Regions from separate parts of the Streptomyces sp. ATCC 21386 genome, predicted to be linked through region 2. Evidence: predicted binding sites of a transcription regulator. Region 2 holds the regulator's gene; the other holds the start of a gene.
The links. The regulator HspR, encoded in region 2, represses chaperone genes until heat shock. The targets are predictions, from matches to a motif close to TTGAGNNNNNNNNNCTCAA.
Positions count from the first base shown of each region.

Region 1: dnaK (molecular chaperone DnaK) is a predicted target of HspR. The motif match lies at 3,416-3,434, and genes of this name have one in related genera.

Region 1 is NZ_JAAVVL010000001.1:3,355,073-3,360,045, reverse strand. Features, by position in the region: gene GWK25_RS14680 (hypothetical protein) at 1-111, opposite strand, end outside; gene GWK25_RS14675 (helix-turn-helix transcriptional regulator) at 381-1,244, shown strand; gene dnaK (molecular chaperone DnaK) at 1,466-3,343, opposite strand; gene GWK25_RS14665 (OsmC family protein) at 3,467-3,892, opposite strand; gene GWK25_RS14660 (hypothetical protein) at 4,026-4,973, opposite strand, start outside.
Region 2 is NZ_JAAVVL010000001.1:277,821-282,793, reverse strand. Features, by position in the region: gene GWK25_RS44660 (GntR family transcriptional regulator) at 1-446, shown strand, start outside; gene GWK25_RS01310 (PA14 domain-containing protein) at 483-2,546, shown strand; gene GWK25_RS01305 (heat shock protein transcriptional repressor HspR) at 2,623-3,078, opposite strand; partial or broken gene dnaJ (molecular chaperone DnaJ) at 3,084-4,263, opposite strand; gene grpE (nucleotide exchange factor GrpE) at 4,315-4,973, opposite strand, start outside.

The DNA of each region.
Region 1 (4,973 bases), 3.1 Mb from region 2:
CGCCCCGGTCACCGCCGCGTCGGCGGCCAGGAAGCGGCGCAGCATGGTGCGGGGGTCGGTGGTCCGGGCCAGTACGGCGAGCCGGGCCGTCGCCACGAAAGTCAGGGACATGGCAGATCACGCTCCGTGGAGGTGGTGGGGCGGGCAACGGGAGGACCGGAGGCCCCGAGCGCCCCGAGGGGCGGTCGGAGAACCTCGGTGACCCCACCTTGCCGCGCGGTGCCGACGCCGGTCGATTACCTCCGAGGTCATGGCACCCCGTACCCTGCGGGATCGTCGGGCCACGAGGCCGCTGGAGCATCGCGTTCCGGCCACCCCTGGGCGGTGCCACCGGGGCATGACAGACTGTTGGGGTATCTCAGCACGTGGGGAGGCGTGGCGTGAGTGAGCGGCGGGCCGCGCCCACCGTGGGCCAGGTGGTGCTCGGAAAACGGCTCCAGGAACTACGGGAGGCCGCCGGGCTCAAGCGCGAGGAGGCGGCACGCGTCCTCCGGGTCGCCCCGGCGACGGTACGGCGCATGGAGACCGCCGACGTCGCTCTCAAGATCCCCTACGTCCAGGTGCTGCTGACGACGTACGGGGTCGCCGACCACGAGGTCGCCGCGTTCGTGACGCTGGCCGAGGAGGCGAACAAGCCGGGGTGGTGGCAGCGGTTCCACGATGTGCTGCCCGACTGGTTCAGCGTGTACGTCAGCCTGGAGGGCGCGGCGCAGCTGATCCGGCAGTACGAGCCGCACTTCGTGCCGGGGATGCTGCAGACCGAGGAATACGCGCGGGCCGTGATGGAGGCCGGGACGGTCGGGCAGACCGGTGCCGAGAGCATCGAACGGCATGTGTCGCTACGGATGGCGAGACAGAAGCTCCTCACCCAGGAGAATCCGCCGCACCTGTGGGTGATCATGGACGAGACGGCTCTCAGGCGGCCGGTGAGCATCCGCTCCCACGTGATGCGCGACCAGATCGACCGGCTTCTCGACGTCACCGAGAAGGACCATGTGAGCCTCCAGGTCTGCGAGTTCGCCAGCGGCCCCCACCCGGGCACCTACGCCCCCTTCTCCCTCTTCCGCTTCGCCGAACCGGAACTCCCCGACATGGTCTACAGCGAGTACCTCACCGGCGCCCTCTACCTCGACTCCCGCAGCGAGGTCTCCCTCCACCTCGAGGTCCTCGACCACATGGCGGCACACGCCGCCTCCGCCGAGGCGACGCGGGACATCCTGAAGCGGTACCGCGACACATACTGAGCGCCACCCGCCCCTCCGCCGGGCACGCCGGGGTCGGCACGGCCGCCACCCGCCAGGAGCGCCGGCCGCCGTCGCGGCGGACGCGGGTGAAGCGACGCCGCGAAGACGGACGGCCCCGCGGTCCCGGCCCGTGCCCGGCGAGCGGGCGGCCGCCGCCCCCGTCGACCCGGAGCGTGGGGCCGCCCGCCTTCCCGCGCCTTCCTGCCGCCGCCGGGTCCTTCCTACGCCGCCCCGCCCTTCGGCCCCTTCTCCTCGTCCACGATCTCCGCGTCGACCACGGTCGTGTCCTCTTCCTCGGTCGCGTTCCGCCGGCCGGCCGGGCCGGAGGGCGGTGTCTCGGCCCGGCCGGCGGCCGCCGCGTACATGGCCTGGCCCATGCGCTGGCTGACGGTGGAGAGGTGGTCGGTTGCGGCGCGAAGGGACGCGGTGTCCTCGGGGTGCTCCAGGAGGCGCTTCACCTCCGCCACCGCGGACTCCACCTCGGCCCTGCTGTCGGCGGGGACGCGCTCCTCGTTCTCGCGGAGGAACTTCTCGGTCTGGTAGGCGAGTTGCTCGGCGTGGTTGCGGGTCTCGGCGGCCTCACGGCGCCGGCGGTCGTCGTCGGCGTACTGCTCGGCCTCCCGCATCATGCGGTCGATGTCGTCCTTGGGGAGCGCGGAGCCGCCGGTCACCGTCATCTTCTGTTCACGGCCGGTGGCGAGGTCCTTCGCCGAGACATGCATGATGCCGTTCGCGTCGATGTCGAAGGCCACCTCGATCTGCGGGACACCCCGCGGCGCGGGCGGCAGCCCGGTGAGGTCGAAGACGCCCAGCTTCTTGTTGTACGCGGCGATCTCCCGCTCGCCCTGGTACACCTGGATGCCGACCGAGGGCTGGTTGTCGGCCGCCGTCGTGAAGATCTCCGAACGGCGTGTGGGAATCGTCGTGTTGCGCTCGATCAGCTTGGTCATGATGCCGCCCTTGGTCTCGATGCCCAGGGACAGCGGGGTGACGTCGAGGAGCAGGACGTCCTTCACGTCGCCCCGGATGACGCCCGCCTGGAGCGCGGCGCCGACCGCCACCACCTCGTCGGGATTCACCCCCTTGTGCGGGTCCTTGCCGGTGAGTTCCCGGACCAGGTCGCTCACGGCGGGCATCCGCGTCGAACCGCCCACGAGGATGACGTGGTCGATCGCCGCGAGCTTCACCCCCGCGTCCTTGACGGCCTGGTGGAACGGCGTCCTGCACCGGTCGAGCAGGTCGGCGGTCAGCTCCTGGAACTGGGCGCGCGTCAGCGTCTCCTCCAGGTGGAGGGGGCCTTCGGCGGAGGCGGTGACGTACGGGAGGTTGATCGACGTCTCGGAGGAGCTGGACAGCTCGATCTTGGCCCGCTCGGCGCCCTCCCTCAGCCGCTGCAACGCCATCTTGTCGCGGCCGAGATCGACGCCGTGCTGCCCCCGGAAGCGTTGGACGAGATGCTCTACGACCCGCTGGTCCCAGTCGTCGCCCCCGAGCCGGGTGTCGCCGTTGGTGGCCTTCACCTCGATGACCCCGTCACCGATCTCCAGGAGGGAGACGTCGAAGGTGCCGCCGCCGAGGTCGAAGACGAGGACGGTCTGCTCCTCGCCCCGGTCCAGGCCGTAGGCGAGGGCCGCCGCCGTGGGCTCGTTGATGATCCGCAGGACCTTCAGGCCCGCGATCTCCCCCGCTTCCTTCGTCGCCTGCCGCTGCGCGTCGTCGAAGTACGCGGGCACCGTGATGACGGCGTCGGTGACGTCCTCCCCGAGGTACGACTCGGCGTCCCGCTTCAGCTTCTGCAGCACGCGCGCGGACAGTTCCTGGGCCCGGTAGCGGGTGCCGTCCACGGAGCCCTCCGTGGGGAACCGCCAACTCGCGTCGCCCATGTGGCGTTTGACGGAGCGCGCCGTGCGCTCCACGTTCGTCACGGCCTGCCGCTTGGCGATCTCGCCGACGAGCACCTCGGCGTTCTTGGCGAAGGCCACCACCGACGGTGTGGTCCGCTGTCCCTCCGCGTTGACGACGACGGTCGGCTCACCGCCCTCCAGCAGGGCCACCACCGAGTTCGTCGTCCCGAGATCGATCCCGACCGCACGCCCCATCGCCGTCCCCTTCCAGCGGAGTCCGCAAGGATCCGCGAGGTCCGCCAAGTGTTCCCACCACCAGCACAAAACTTGAGTGGGCTCTTGTCAATGGGGCGGAGACGGGGCGCACGAAGCAGACGGTCAGGCCAGCTCGGCCGTCAGCGTGATCGTCGTGCCGGTCAGGGCCTGGCTGACCGGGCAGTTCTTCTTTGCGCCCTCGGCCGCCTCCTGGAAGCCGGCCGCGTCGAGGCCGGGGACCTCGCCGCGGACGGTGAGGTGGATGCCGGTGATGCCCTCGCCCGGCTGGAACGTCACGTCGGCCTTGGTCTCCAGGCGGGTGGGCGGGGTGCCCGCGCCCGTGAGGCCGTGGGAGAGCGCCATGGAGAAGCAGCTGGAGTGGGCGGCCGCGATCAGCTCCTCGGGGCTGGTCTTGCCGTTCGCCTGCTCCGCGCGCGACGGCCACGACACCGGCTGCGAACCGATGCCGGAGGAGTCGAAGGTGACGGTGCCGGTGCCCTTGAGCAGCTCGCCTTCCCAGACGGTGTGTGCGGTGCGCGTGGTGGCCACGATGAGTCCTTTCCTGTCAGTCACGATGCCGGAGTCCCGTCGCGGGGGATTCCGCTGCGGGGGTCTCCGCCACGGGGATCCCGTCGCCGGGGTTCCGTGCCCCCATCCGATCACACTCCGGCGGGTACGAGGCTCATCTCACCCTGAACACCGGCCCCCGCGCGGTGAACGGCAGGCGAGCACCTTGGGGGATCAGATACGCGTGCTCCCGCCGTACCCGCAGCACGTCGCACCAGCCGTCCGTGATGACCAGGACCGGCGCGCCCGGCGGGAAGTCGTCGGCGCGGTGCAGCAGATCGACGCCCGGCTGCAGTTCCGTACCGCCGCGCCCGCGTACCCGTACCCGCCCGGCGATCTCGGTGACCGGCAGGTATCCCGCGTCGTGCGGCGCGGCGTCGCAGAACACGACCCGGGCGGCCGGTACGTCCCGGGCCGCCGCGTACGAGGCGATCGCGCCCAGCGCCTTGCCGAGCAGCGTCCGGTCCATGGAACCGGAGGTGTCGAGGACGACACCGAAGGTGCAGCGGGCGATCTCCTCGGGCGGGAAGTACCGTCCGGCGCGCGGGATGTCGGGGGTGGCGGACTGACGGCGCGAAGGGCGCGCGTAGGTGCGTACGGCCTGAGGGCTGGGTACGAACTCGTCGAACCAGCGGGCGAGTTGTGCGTCCCAGGGCAGGGGCGGATGGCTGAGGGCACGGATCTCCTCGACCAGACCGGCGGGCAGCAGGCCGCGTTCCTGCCGCTCGTGCAGGTCGAAGCCCCGGGCGAGGCCCCGGCGGTAGAACTCGTCGAGGTCCACGTAGTCGCGCGGCGAGCCGAGCGGACCGCCGAGGATGTCGCCCACGCCCTTGCCGCGCGGGGTGGCGAGCCTGCGCATCCGGCGCAGGTCGCCGACGATCCGGTCGTAGACCTCCTCGGCCGACAGCCCGGTCAGTTCGGGGTCGTACAGCAGCCCCTCGGGCATGGTGCCGACCTGCATCTCGCGCAGCCAGTCGTTGATGACGTAGTCGGCGGCGATGTTGAACAGGAACGGGTCGCGGGTGCCGCAGCGGTCGCCGTGACGCAGGGCGGCGTGCAGCAT
Region 2 (4,973 bases):
CTCTCGCCTTCGCGGCGTGGCCGACGCTCCGACGTTGGCTTGCGCACCGCGCGGCGTCCTGCGCCTGGCACCGAAGGCCATTCGCTGCGGCACGGGCCCGGTGGGTGCCTCAGCCGGTGCGGGCCGCTCCGCCGGGCCACACCACGTCCATGGAACACCGTACGCGCCCGCTGTGGCGGCAGATCGCAGCGGAGATCATCCGGCGCATCGAGGGCGGCACGTACTCGCCGGGCAGCCGGGTGCCGTCCACGCTGGAGATCGCCCAGGAGTTCGGCGTTGTGAACGCGACGGCGGCAAAGGCCATGCGGCATGTGCGCGAGCAGGACTGGACACGCGGCGAAGTACCCCACACACCCCAAGCCACCCACGCGCCCCATCCACCCCGTACAACCATCCCCCCACCCCAAACGTCTGATCGTCACCGGCGGTGTAACCTCCGCCGGTGACGATCGCCCTCCCGCCCTGAAGGACCCCAGGACCCCATGACCTCAGTCAGACGCTCGACGACGGCCGCCGCGGCCGCCGTCGTCGTGCTCGCCACCGCCGGCGGTCTGCTCGTCTCGACCGCCACGACGGCGAACGCGGCCGTCACCTGCACCTCCCCCGTCTTCAAGCGGCAGCTCTTCGCCAACACCACCTTCTCCGGCACCCCGAAGAAGACGGACTGCGACAGCGCGATCGACCAGAACTGGGGCACCGGCGCACCCGCCACCGGACTGCCCGCCAACAACTTCGGCGTCCGCTGGACCGTGACCCGCGACTTCGGCTCCGGCGGCCCCTTCACCCTCTCCGCCACCGGCCTCGACGGCATCCGCGTCTACCTCGACCCCGGCACCACCGACGCCCGCAAGATCAACCTCTGGACGAACGGCTCGACGACCGTCTCCAAGACCGTCAACGTCACCATCCCCTCCGGCAAGCACACCCTCCGCGTCGACTACGTCAACTGGACCGGGTCCGCCAAGGTCAAGTTCGCCTACACGCCCCGCACCTCCGCCACCGTCGACACGGTCAAGCCGTTCGTCCCGACGGGGGCCGCGGTCGCGTACGACGAGGCCACCGGCAGGGCCAAGGTCACCTGGGCGAAGAACAAGGAGATGGACCTCGCCGGGTACAAGGTCTACCGGCGGCTCAAGGGCGCTTCGTTCGGCAGCACGCCGGTCGCGACGACCACCTCCACCTCGTACACCGACACCGGGCTGCCGAAGTCGGGCGCGGCGTACTACTACGAGGTCCGCGCCTACGACAAGGCGGGCAACACGTCGACGGGCACGGCCGATCAGCTGGTCACCACGGTGGACCGGATCCCGCCGACCGTCCGGGATCTGAAGGTCAGCGGTGAGTCCTCCCTCCACGGGGTGTCCCTCTGGTGGATGTCCGAAGGTGCCGAGACGAACCGGCTGCTGAGGGCCGCCTCGCCCGACGGACCGTTCGAGGAGGTCAAGGGCCCCTGGGGCAACTCGGCGACCGATGCCACCGCCCCGTACGGGGAGACCTCGTACTACAAGGTCGCGGTGTCGGACGCGGCGGGCAACACCGCGTACTCGTCGGTGGTGTCGATCGCCCGGCCGCTCGCGACGACGTACTTCTGGAAGACGGAGAACCGGCCGGAGGACGGCGGCGGCGTCGATCTGCGCTGGGACGTGTCGCCGTACGCGCCGACCGAGTTCCGCGTCCACCGCGAGGAGCGCCGCTTCGACGAGGCGACCGGGACCTTCGACGTCGTCGACTCCCGGGTGGTGCCCTGCGAACCGAAGCTCACCGACACCGCCTACGGCACCAAGTACACCTACACCTGCACCGACACCACGGTCGTGCCGAGCCCCGACGACGGGTTCTACGTGTACTGGGTGACGACCGTCGACGCGCTCGGCCGGGAGTCGGCCCCCTCGCAGACCATCTCCCACGGCTACGGCGACGGCACCGCCCCGCCGCTCGTCACCGGGTTCACGGCCACCGCCACCGAGTACGGCACGGTCCTGGACTGGGACGACAGCCCGGTCTCCGACCTCGCCGAGTACAACGTGTTCCGCCTCAGCACGGTGGACGACGGGACCGAGTACACGCATGTGGGCACGGTCGAGGCGGGCACCAGCCGGCTCGTCGACTCGGCGAACCTCCAGGACGGCGAGCACCACACGTACTTCGTGGACGCGGTGGACACCTCGGGCAACTCCACCTACACGTCGGCCGACAAGATGGTGTCCACGACCGTCACCGAGCTCGACCTGCGGCCCACCGTGGAGACCCCCGCGGACCGGCTGGTCGACGCGAGCGCCGGGAAGGCCGCCGGCGGGGCCGGCGTCGACCTCACCTGGAAGCTGTCAGGCGACTCCGACGGGACGGACATCACGGGCTACCGGGTGTACCGGTGGAACCCGGCCACCGCCGCCTACGAGCCCCTGACCGCCGACCCGGTCACCGGCACGTCGTACACCGACACCACGGCCGCCGCCGGCACCACCCACTTCTACTGGGTGACCGCCCTCCACACCGACGGCACCGAATCCGCCCCCGACGACGCCTGGGCGGCCCTGGCCCCCTGAGCACACCTACCAGGACACAGCAGGGGCCCGGAGGTTCAGCTGAACCTCCGGGCCCCTCTTCCTACTTGACGTACCGTCAGTCTGCCGACGGCTGCCGCCCCTTCGGCCGCCACACCACCAACGCGCTGCTCTGCTGCACTTCCTGGTACGGCACCAGATCGCGCCGGTACGACGCGTGGACCGCCGCCTCGCGCTGGCGCATGGCCGCGGCGGCGCCGTCGAGCGCGGCCTCCATCTCGGCCACCCGGGACTGGAGCGCGGCGACCTGGTTCTCCAGCTCGATGATGCGCTTGATGCCGGCCAGGTTGATGCCCTCGTCCTGCGACAACTGCTGGACGGTGCGCAGCAGTTCGATGTCACGGGCCGAGTAGCGACGGCCCCGCCCGGCGGTGCGGTCCGGGGAGACCAGGCCGAGACGGTCGTACTGGCGCAGGGTCTGCGGGTGCAGACCGGAGAGCTGGGCGGCCACCGAGATGACGTACACCGGTGTCTCTTCCGTCAGCTCATAAGGGTTCCTACGGCGGCCGTCCATCACATTCATGCTCCCTTCGCGGCCTGGAACAGCTCCGCTCGCGGGTCCTCGCCCGCGGTCGCCTCGCGATACGCCTCCAGCGCGTCACGAGCCTTCCCCGACAGGTCCTTCGGGACACTCACCTCGACCGTGATCAACAGGTCCCCGCGGGTGCCGTCCTTGCGGAAGGCGCCCTTGCCCCGGGCCCGCATCGTACGGCCGTTCGGGGTGCCCGGAGGCAGTTTCAGGGTGACCGGCGGACCGCCCAGGGTCGGGACCCGGACCTCTCCGCCGAGTGCCGCCTCGGGGTACGTCACCGGGACGGTCACCGTGAGGTTGTCGTCCTTGCGGCCGAACACCGGGTGCGGGTCGACGTGCACGACGACGTACAGGTCGCCCGCGGGGCCGCCCCGTTCACCGGGGGCGCCCTTGCCGCGCAGCCGGATCCGCTGGCCGTCGGAGACGCCCGCCGGGATCCGGACCTGCATGGTGCGGGAGGACTTGGCGCGGCCTGAGCCCTTGCAGATGTCGCAGGGGTGCTCGGCGATCAGGCCGCGGCCCTTGCAGTCCGGGCAGGGGTCGGTGAGCGAGAAACCGCCGCCCGAGCCCCGCGCGACCTGGCCGGTTCCGACGCACGTCGGGCACACCCGGGGGGTGCCGTTGGCATCGCCGGTGCCCGAACAGGCCTTGCAGGGCGACTGCGAGGACATGCGCAGCGGTACGGTCGCGCCCTCGATGGCCTCGGTGAAGCTCAGCGTGACCTCGGACTCGATGTCCTGGCCGCGCCGGGGCTGCACCCGGGTGGTGCCGGAGCTGCCCCGGTTGAACAGGCCGCCGAAGACGTCGCCGATGCCCCCGCCGAAGCCGCCCGCTCCCCCCGCCGCCCTGCGCGCCGCCTCCGAAGAGGTCGCCCAGGTCGAAGTTGAACGAGCCGCCGCCGGCGCCGGGTCCGGGGCGGAAGCCGCCGTTGCCGAAGAGGGTGCGGGCCTCGTCGTACTCCTTGCGCTTCTTGGGGTCACCGAGGATGTCGTTGGCCTCGGAGATCTCCTTGAAGCGCTCCTCGGCCTTGACGTTCCCCTTGTTGGCGTCCGGGTGGTACTCGCGGGCGAGCTTGCGGTACGCCTTCTTGATCTCGGCCTCGGTGGCGTCCTTGGGGACGCCGAGGACCTTGTAGTAGTCCTTCTCGATGAAGTCCTTGGTACTCATCCTCGACGTCCCTCCTTCCACTCACCCTGCATGCCGTGTCGGCCTGTGGCGTCAGCCCTCGTCCGGGCCACCGCTCTCCTTGTCGTCGGCCGCCTCGGCCTCCTCGGCCTTGGCGGTCTGCGCGCCGGGCTGCGGCTCGGCCACGGCCACCCGCGCGGGGCGGATGGTGCGCTCGCCGATGCGATACCCCGGCTGGAGAATCGCCACGCACGTCGTCTCGGTGACGTCGGGCGCGTAGCTGTGCATCAGGGCCTCGTGGATCGTCGGGTCGAAGGGCTCGCCCTCCTTGCCGAACTGCATGAGGCCCATCTTCGCGGCGACGGTCTCGAGCGACTCGGCGACGGACTTGAAGCCGCCGACGAGTTCGCCGTGCTCGCGCGCGCGGCCGATGTCGTCGAGTACGGGCAGGAGTTCGGTCAGGAGGTTCGCGATGGCGATCTCCTTGACCGTGATCCGGTCGCGCTCGACCCGCCGACGGTAGTTCTGGTACTCGGCCTGGAGGCGCTGGAGGTCCGCCGTGCGCTCACCGAGCGCCGTACGCACCTGGTCCAGCTGCGCCGTCAGACCGGCCACCTGGGCCGTCGCTGCCGCGTCCCCGGCCGGGGCCGCCCCCTCCTGGGGGGCGGCCTTCGACTCGGCGTCCTCGGCGGAGCCGGAGGGGACATCAGGCTGCTGCGGCTGAGCCGACTGCGGCTGCTGCTCGTCGAAGC